Regions from separate parts of the Lysinibacillus sp. EB271-A1-10B genome, predicted to be linked through region 1. Evidence: riboswitches for the same ligand, from Rfam matches in the RefSeq annotation. Region 1 holds a riboswitch; each other region holds the start of a gene.

Region 1 (3,157 bases):
TCGCTATTTCCGGGGCAATAATTGCAATGGAAGAAGAATATGATTTATTCGGTGTCTATATACTCGGTATCGTAACTGCTTTCGGTGGTGGAGCTATACGAAATCTATTGATAGGTTTACCTGTAACTACACTTTGGGGTCAAGATATGATGTTCCAAATTGCCATTGCAGCGATTACGCTATTCTTCTTATTTCCGCACCGTCTTATTCAGCATTGGCATCGCTGGGGCAATTTTACCGATGCTATCGGATTATCCGCATTTGCCATTCAAGGTGCTCTCTATGCTGTAAAGCTCGACATGCCTATTAGTGCAGTTATTGTAGCTGCTGTCTTAACAGGGTCAGGTGGTGGAATTGTTCGCGATTTATTAGCTAGACGACAACCATTAGTCCTCCGTGATGAAATTTATGGTGTTTGGGCAGCACTAGCCGGGCTTATTATCGGACTTCAACTTTTCTCAGGGGATATCTTTTTATATGTATTATTTGGTGTGATCACAGTATTAAGAATACTTTCATATACGAAGAAATGGCGGTTACCGTTGCGGAAGTTGAATCGAGCATAGCTATACCGTTGCATATTAACAAGCCCAAATATCAGATTTGGGCTTGTTTTGAATTTTTCTTATTTTCACAAACGCCGTGCATCCACAGCAGCGACAATAAGTACCTAAAGATTAATAAATCTACTTTTTCAACAGTAACATAGCTTCCTCTAATGTAGTCATGTTTTTCATCATAGAGCTTGCTGCATCCAAAATAGGAAAGGCTAAAGCTGCACCAGAGCCCTCTCCTAATCGCATATTCATTTGTAGCATTGGTTCAATTCCGAGCATTTCAGCAGCAATTTTTGCACCAGGTTCTTCAGAAGCATGAGAAGGAATAATATAGTCTTTTACGTTTGGCTCAAGTTCGTACGCAATTAGAGCAGCGATAGTAGAAATAAAGCCGTCAATAACAACAGGTTTGCGATGTGCAGCAGCAGCAAGTATTACCCCTGCCATCGCGCCAATTTCTAACCCTCCGACTTTTGCAAGAACATCAATAGCATCATGACGATTTGGTTTGTTTAATGCTATAGCTTTGTGGATGACTTCTACTTTATGTGCTATTCCTCCTGGTCCGACTCCTGCACCGAAGCCTGTCACTTCATTCGGATGACACTCGCGAAGAACCGATAATATAGCAGCACTAGGTGTTGTATTACCGATACCCATTTCACCTGTCCCGAGTACATTTATCCCTTTTTTGATTTCTTCCGTAGTTACTTCAATTCCTACTTCAATTGATTGAATGGCTTCTTCCTTTGACATAGCAGGACCCTTTGCCATATTATCCGTACCATATTTAATCTTTTTAATGATGACACCAGCATCATGTGGAATATCCTCTTTAACCCCAACGTCTACCGTAACAATTTTTGCATTCGTTATTTTCGCGACAGCACAGACACCTGTTCCTCCTCTTGGGAAATTTAGCGTTTGGAAGACCGTCACATTTTGTGGATTCGGCGTCACTCCTTCTTCACAGACACCATGATCCGCGGCACAGACAATAATTGCTTTATTATCAATTGCAGGATATAGTTCACCTGTAATACCGGATAGTTGCACAGCTAGAGTTTCCAGCTTCCCCAAACTACCAGGAGGCTTGCAAAGTGCATCTATGCGTTCTTTTGCCTGCCCCATCATTTTGTGGTCTGCACTTTGAATGTTTTGGATCGTTTGTTGTAATAATTGCATGAAAATTTCCCCTTTCTTATTTGCCCTTGTTACTCGAAGAATGATTTAGAGAAAAAAATAAAAAGCCTGTAGTTTATCCATAACAAATAAACTACAGACTTTTCCATCGTCTATATAATACGAAGCAGATAGGCAGGTCTCCTGGCTCAATTTCAACATTTCATAGAACCTTCCCAGAACGATGCTAGTGGCATTCTCTATGAAACTCCCTTTTACAGTGGTGGGACCGCTAAAGCTTTTCACTTTATTCCCTATTCTCCCGCAATGGGCACCTAATGCTTTTATGCAATTATTTTTAATTTACGTCAAAGTGTTTAATGTGTCAACATTTTAAATTTTCAAGCTTCATGGTTTTTTTAGTGAACGGATATGCTGGTCCCTTTTCTCTTTAATTATTTTTTATAGTATGTCATTAAGCAAAAATAGAAGCTCCCATGCATAAAGGCTTGGGAGCTTCCTGTTTGTTTATCGCTGTGAGATCAACTTTGTTTTGTCTAATTCACTCAGACATGTTGCACCGAGCAAAAGAATAGCGCCTATTATTTGTAGGGTCGTCATTTTTTCTCCAATAATTATCGCCGAAATCAGTAATGATGTTAGCGGATCAATATAGCTTAAAATAGCTATACTTTGCCCTTTTAAATGACGCATTCCGAAAAAGAACAGATAGAAGCCGATCCCAGCATGGACGATGCCCAATGCTATAAGTAAACTAATTGATTTTATATCGATTTGTATTACTTTGAACCCATTAGTCCCCACAAGATAAAGTGCGAGGAATAACGCTGCTAAAGCAAGCTGAATAATCGTATTATCGGGCTCTTTTAAGCCATGAATATACTTATTGGTGAATGTAACTATTGTATAGAAACAAGCTGCAATAAGCCCATAGATAATTCCGACATAATGTTCGCTCGTTTCGGTAGTTTGACTTTGGACAATAAAATACAGGCCTACTAGCGCAACACAAACATAAAAGATTTTCCGTGCAACTATTTTCTCTTTCAAAACGATTGGTGATAAACAAATTACTAGTACTGGAGCAAAATAGTAGCTTAGTGCCGCATTTGCGATGGTTGTTTCCTTGTACGCTTGGAAAAGAAAAATCCAATTGCCACATAAAGCAAAGCTCGAAAGTATCATTGGCCATTTATTTTGCAAAATAGTTGTTTTCGTAAATTTTTCTTTTTTATAAAGGAAAATCAACAGTAAAAAACAAGAGCCAATGAGACTCATCCAAAAGGCTATTTCACTTGAAGGCAACTTAATATATTTTGCAAAAACACCGACAGCGCCAAAAATAATCATCGATACAATAAAAGATGGTTTTCCGCTCATTTCTAATTCCTACTTTCTACATGTATATAGTCTCCGATATACAGTAGAATCTATTGAGAATTAGCAAGCTTTTAATG
Region 2 (3,157 bases), on a different contig from region 1:
AGCGGCAATTTGTGCAGTAGGTGCAGTCATTAAAATTCCAACATTTATTACAACTGCTGCGCTTGACTCTGCACCGGCATTTTTGAGCGTTGTATTTTTATCGCCAGTATTAGCTGGTGCTGCAGGAGTCATTGGGCATTTTATTTCAGCCTTAACTACTGGCTTCCCTTTTGGACCACTACATATAATTATCGCTGTGGAAATGTTTATCGTTGTATGGATCTTTGGGGTTATGCATAAAAAAGGAATGCATTTCTGGAAATGGCCTGTGGCACTTATTTTAAATGGTGTCGTGGCACCTATACCATTTTACTTTATTATTAGTCCGGCATTTTATTGGACGTCATTGACTAGTCTTCCATTGGCAACACTTGTTAATCTAGTGATCGTTGCGGTGGCGATGCCAGTTCTGTCGAAGGTATTTGTGCGTAAGGAAGGTCGAGTACATTGAGAAATGCAATAAAAATAGGCGAGCTCATTGCGACAACCGATAATTCCGCTGCAATTGGCGAAAAGCTACAAGATGTTGTCTCTGCTCCAGATCAGCTTACGGCATATTTTACTGCACGTGTTACATTTTTAGAGCAGCTTGCTGCAAATGCTTTACCAAGGCATATTTTACTTGCTAATTTTTCAGGGGATGCTGCATGGTCTCGTTATGTTGCAGGCATTCAGCAGGTTTTTGATGAGGCTGGTCTTTTTTGTCCGCAAATAGACGGTAGTTCAGAGACCAATATGCCAACTTTACAATCAGGTTTGTCAATAACGATGCTTGGGGAGCAGCAGAAACGGACAGCTACAAAGCATGAGCAGCTAAGTTGGTACACATATGGTCTGCCGCTTGTAGGCAATGAAATCCTTGCACAGCCTGAAGATGTCGCACAGCTGGACCCTATTTTTCAAGCGTGGAAAGAGGGAATCGTGCAGCAAGTATGGCCAGTTGGATCAAAAGGTCTACAAGCAGAATTTACCCGACTTTTTGGCGAGCAACAGGTCAAAAATTCATTAGATGTTGAGAAATCGGCTGGTCCATGTGCAGTAGTTTTGCTAGGAATTGATCCAGAAAAAGAGCAGCAAGTACAAAAATATTTTCCTAGAAATTTTGAAAAACTACGTAAAACTGCATTGTAATCGGGCTTGCTTCGAGAAAAAGTAACACTTAAAAAAATTCAAGGGGCAAAACGCCTATTGCAACTATAAACACTATATGTTAGATTTGTTTAGGAGTTAAAACACAATATATAGTATTTTGGACGAGCGGTACCAAATATGGTTTAAAAGGGAATTCGGAAAAGAGTCATCTTAGGCCGAAGCTGTCCCCGCAACTGTAAGTGCTGACAAATGATGAATAGGCCACTGTAAAGAACGGGAAGGCCATCATTTGGAGGAAGCATGAGCCAGGAGACCTGCCGATTTGTTCAAGACAGCAACACATTCTTCGGGGATTGAGAAGTGGAGGCGAGAGATTTGTCCACTTCTTAGTGTGCATGTCCTTCATTTCCATTTCCGATTTTACTGCGATCACGTAACCGATAAATGTTGCGTGATCGCTTTTTGTGTTGGTGGAGAAAGAAAGGGAGAGAATGTATACATGACAATTCAAATCGAACAGCAAATTGCTAAGCTCAAGAAAAGTTATACGGAGGAAGAAATCGAAAGTTTTGTAAGATTATCGGATCGATGGCTACGAAAAAACGACAATGCAACATTTGAAGCATGGGCGGATGCGATGATTTTACAAACGCTTAGCCTGATTGATGAAGAGGAGCCATACTGGACATTTGTCGCAGCTCAAATTTATTTAGAAAAACTGTATGATCAATTTGCAATGCGCCGTGGCGTTTCAGTGCAAGATGTTTATAAAGGTTTCCCAGAACAATTAGCACGCTATACAGAAGCTGGTTTGTATCATGAAAGTTTAACAACAAAATATAGTGAGCAGGATCTTCAAGAACTCGCTTCCTATTTAGAATCAAGTCGAGATGAATTGTTTACGTATATTGGCTTAAAAACATTAATGGACCGCTATGTAGTCCGTGATTACACAAAAACACCAGTAGAGCTACCACAGGAACGATGGATGGTCATTGCGATGACCCTTATGCAAGATGAAACAGAAAATCGTTTAGAAAAAGTACGTGAATCTTACTGGGCAATGAGTAATTTATATATGACTGTGGCAACACCTACATTATCGAATGCAGGTAAAACACATGGCCAGCTATCTAGCTGCTTTATCGATACAGTAGATGATAGTTTACAAAGTATTTATGACACAAATACAGATGTCGCTACATTATCGAAATACGGTGGTGGTATTGGTGTTTACATGGGCAAAATTCGTAGCCGAGGCTCATCCATTAAAGGCTTTAAAGGTGCATCTAGTGGTGTTTTACCATGGATTAAACAGCTTAATAATACGGCGGTTTCAGTCGATCAGCTAGGTCAACGACAAGGAGCTATTGCTGTTTATTTAGATGTTTGGCATAAAGACGTCTTTACGTTTTTAGATTTACGCTTAAACAATGGTGATGAGCGTTTACGTGCCCATGATATTTTCACAGGGCTATGCTTACCGGATTTATTTATGGAAACGGTTGAAGAACGTGGAGAATGGCATTTATTTGACCCACATGAAGTACGAGAAGTTATGGGCTTTTCACTAGAGGATTTCTACGATGAGAAAAAGGGTGATGGCACTTTCCGTACTAAATATGCAGAATGTATTGCGAATCCATTATTAAGTCGTGAAGTCGTGCCAGCGATTGATATTATGAAGCGTATTATGCGCTCGCAGCTTGAAACTGGCGTACCGTTTATGTTCTATCGAGATGAAGTAAATCGTATGAATCCGAATAAGCATGAGGGAATGATTTATAGTTCGAACCTGTGCACAGAGATTTTCCAAAATATGTCAGCGACTGAGTTCGAGTCTATTACTCTAGAAGATGATGTCATCGTAACACGTCGCAAACCTGGCGATTTCGTTGTATGTAACTTATCATCTATCAATCTAGGCAGAGCTGTACCGGCTGGTGTTTTAGAACGATTAATCCCGGTTCAAGTACGTATGTTAGATAATGTTATTGCTTTAAATACAATTCCAGTTAAACAAGCAGAGCGTACGAACTTACGCTACCGTGGCATTGGACTTGGA
Region 3 (3,157 bases), on a different contig from region 1:
TAAACTTGCACACGAATTAATAGCAGAAATACCTGGAACAATTTCTACTTCGATACCAGTGGCTTCCGTCCAGCCTAGCTCGATTAATACTTCATACACTAATCCTGCCATCCCATAAACACCGGCATCACCACTAGAAATAACCGATACGATACTTCCAGCCTCTGCTTGACGTACAGCTTCCTGTGCACGTGAAACTTCCTCTGTCATACCAGTACTAATAATCGACTTTGCACTAACTAAATCTTGAATAAGCTCAACATAGGTTTTATAACCAATAATCATATGACTTTGTTGTAGTGCCTCTACAGCACGAGTCGTAATATGTTTAAAGTCTCCAGGGCCAAAGCCAACTACGAAAATCTTACCTTTTTGCGCCATTTTGCTACCCCTCTTTCACCTTTTCAATACCTTTAATGGCTGTTGTTTGTGCTGTACGCTGTAAAGATCCTTCACGTAAAGTAAAGACATGCTCATTATGTAAAGATTCATGATTTAAATCTTGTACGAGTGCCTTCGCATGCTCTGTTGTCGGCACGCGGTACCAATTCCCTTGAGGATAAGCAATGACAACACAAGCATCTTTACACCTACCATTACAGCGAGTCCTTGTCGTATGTATTTCCTTATCAAGTTCCAGTACCTGTATTTCATCACGAATTGCCTGAGTAATGTCCTCAGCATCTTTTTTCATACAGCTACTACCATTGCATATAAAAAGATGTGTTTTCATCCCTTCTAAATTCCAAGTTGTCATAGTTTTTCTCCCCTCATTTACTTTTAGGAAAAAGAAAAACCTTTACTCTAGACGAAGAGTAAAGGTTTAGTAGAAGCCAAATAAAAACGAATATATACAGGTACTCGCTCTCGCTTCAACTTCTCCCTCCGAAAAGTTTGCATGCATTATCACATAAGCAGGTTTCCTGACTTAAGCTTCCTTTTACTTTCGCGCCTTCCTAGTTCTCACTAGTGGCATCCGCGATTTCATCAGCTATTACAGTAGCGGGGGCTGTATCGGATTCTCACCGATTTCCCTATTATCTTGAAAATATTCAAGCACTTATGGATGTTTTATATGAATTTATTTTTTTGTAAAATTAAAAACTGTTTCTATCATAGCTTATTTTTTTAAAATTTCAATATTTCTTTCTAAATTTGTGACATTTTCAGTAATTTTTTAATGAAAAATATGACATTCCTTTTCTATTTATCCGAATTTTCGACATAGACACTCAATTAAAAATTTTTTCTTAAAAAGTATAGCATATATATGGAAATTCATGTTACACTTTGTCGTGAAATCACAACTTCATCTTTTTTCGGTGCGAATTGTTCATCATTTCGCTTAAAAGGGAAGCCGGTTTAAGTCCGGCGCGGTCCCGCCACTGTACTAGGGAGTTTTATAGATAATGTCACTGTCCAAAGGATGGGAAGGCCTATAAAACGTTGAACTAAAGCCAGGAGACCTGCCGAAAAATATGTGATCGTTTGAACCTACGAGGATAGGTGTGCGGCTGAGCAAATTAGAATTTTATTTGCATTTTTAGCTATGCACTTTTCCACAATTGGAGAAGTGCTTTTTTGATTTCGTATCGCATACTATTCGAACTATTTTAATGTGAGGAGGAGAAATTTTTGAAATTCTCAGGTTGGAAGCTTAGTTATTTCTTATTGGCATTTTTATTCGTACCAGACCGTGCATTTGCGATGCACATTATGGAGGGCTTTTTGCCAATTGAATGGGCGATTTTTTGGTGGGTCTTATCGATTCCATTTATTATTTTAGGATTACGTTCTATTCGTAAAACTATTGATGAAAATCCTGAAATAAAAATGATTTTAGGCCTATCTGGTGCCTTTGCCTTTGTACTATCAGCTTTAAAAATCCCTTCTGTAACAGGTAGTTGTTCACATCCGACAGGGGTTGGTCTTGGGACAGTTCTTTTTGGACCATTAGCGATGAGCGTTATCGGAACAATCGTATTATTATTCCAATCTTTACTTTTAGCACATGGTGGGCTGACAACTTTAGGTGCTAATGCCTTTTCTATGGCAATTGCTGGTCCTATTATTGCTTATTATGTTTTTAAGGGTTCTCAAAAAATGGGATTATCATTTTCAGTAGCCGTCTTTTTAGCAGCAATGCTTGGTGACTTAGGTACATATATTGTCACTTCTGTACAATTAGCGCTTGCCTTCCCTTCTGAGGTCGGAGGCTTTATGACTTCATTCACAAAGTTTGCTAGTATTTTTGCGTTCACGCAAATTCCTCTTGCTGTTAGTGAAGGCATTTTAACAGTGATCGTTATGAATTTCTTGAAAAAATACAATGTGAGTGAATTAAAAGCTTTACGCGTTTTCTCGGCAAAGGAGGCTCACTAACATGAAAAAAAATTTACTGCTCTTAGCAATTGTTGTGTTGTTAGCAATCATTCCCCTCTTCATTCAAAAAGGCGCAGATTTTGAAGGTGCTGATGGTGAAGCGGAGGCAGCAATTGGTGAAATAGATGCTAACTACGAGCCTTGGTTTGAAAGCTTATGGGAGCCACCAAGTGGTGAAATAGAAAGCTTATTATTCGCACTACAAGCTGCTATTGGAGCCGGATTTATTGGCTATTTCATCGGCTTAATGCGTGGTAAACATAAAGAGGGATAAGTGATGTTACTCATTGATAAGTATGCTTATATGAATAAACTAGCGTCTGTTCATCCGCTGGAAAAAATGACGTTATCCCTAGGATTGCTTTTATTGTCGCTTATCATGAGAGATGAACGAATTTCACTCATTACATTTATTGTGATGAGTGATTTTATCATTTTAGGTGCAAAAATCCCAGCTAAATATTACGCAAAATTACTATTGCTACCCGGATTTTTTTTACTTTCGAGTCTAGCATCCATTTTAATTTCTATAGCGCCAGCAACAAGCACACTACCTCCAACTATTTGGTCATTTTCTTTTCATCATTGGACAATATTTGTTGGCAGTACGAGCTTAGTGACAGCGCAACAGCTTTTTTTCATCGTCCTTGGCAGTATAAGCTGTTTGTATTTTTTAATTCTTACGACATCAGTCCAATCTATTTGTTATGTCCTGCGACAATGGCGACTGCCCACTCTATTCATAGAGCTAGTAGAACTAACGTATCGTTTTATT

Evidence for each region. Region 1 has a riboswitch for cobalamin ahead of cobT (nicotinate-nucleotide--dimethylbenzimidazole phosphoribosyltransferase). Riboswitches for the same ligand answer to the same signal wherever they lie in the genome.
Region 2: another riboswitch for cobalamin. It lies ahead of AC3WSK_RS13465 (ribonucleoside-diphosphate reductase subunit alpha); the one in region 1 lies ahead of cobT (nicotinate-nucleotide--dimethylbenzimidazole phosphoribosyltransferase).
Region 3: another riboswitch for cobalamin. It lies ahead of AC3WSK_RS07865 (energy-coupling factor ABC transporter permease); the one in region 1 lies ahead of cobT (nicotinate-nucleotide--dimethylbenzimidazole phosphoribosyltransferase).

Annotation. Positions count from the first base shown of each region.
Region 1 covers NZ_JBYTDL010000001.1:81,789-84,945, forward strand. The annotation lists gene AC3WSK_RS00445 (trimeric intracellular cation channel family protein) at 1-566, shown strand, start outside; gene cobT (nicotinate-nucleotide--dimethylbenzimidazole phosphoribosyltransferase) at 687-1,742, opposite strand; cobalamin riboswitch at 1,857-2,033, opposite strand; gene AC3WSK_RS00455 (DMT family transporter) at 2,208-3,080, opposite strand.
Region 2 covers NZ_JBYTDL010000009.1:43,716-46,872, forward strand. The annotation lists gene AC3WSK_RS13455 (ECF transporter S component) at 1-451, shown strand, start outside; gene AC3WSK_RS13460 (hypothetical protein) at 448-1,131, shown strand; cobalamin riboswitch at 1,242-1,429, shown strand; gene AC3WSK_RS13465 (ribonucleoside-diphosphate reductase subunit alpha) at 1,592-3,157, shown strand, end outside.
Region 3 covers NZ_JBYTDL010000004.1:105,248-108,404, forward strand. The annotation lists gene cobJ (precorrin-3B C(17)-methyltransferase) at 1-381, opposite strand, end outside; gene AC3WSK_RS07860 ((2Fe-2S) ferredoxin domain-containing protein) at 386-757, opposite strand; cobalamin riboswitch at 897-1,079, opposite strand; cobalamin riboswitch at 1,304-1,488, shown strand; gene AC3WSK_RS07865 (energy-coupling factor ABC transporter permease) at 1,636-2,382, shown strand; gene AC3WSK_RS07870 (energy-coupling factor ABC transporter substrate-binding protein) at 2,384-2,656, shown strand; gene cbiQ (cobalt ECF transporter T component CbiQ) at 2,660-3,157, shown strand, end outside.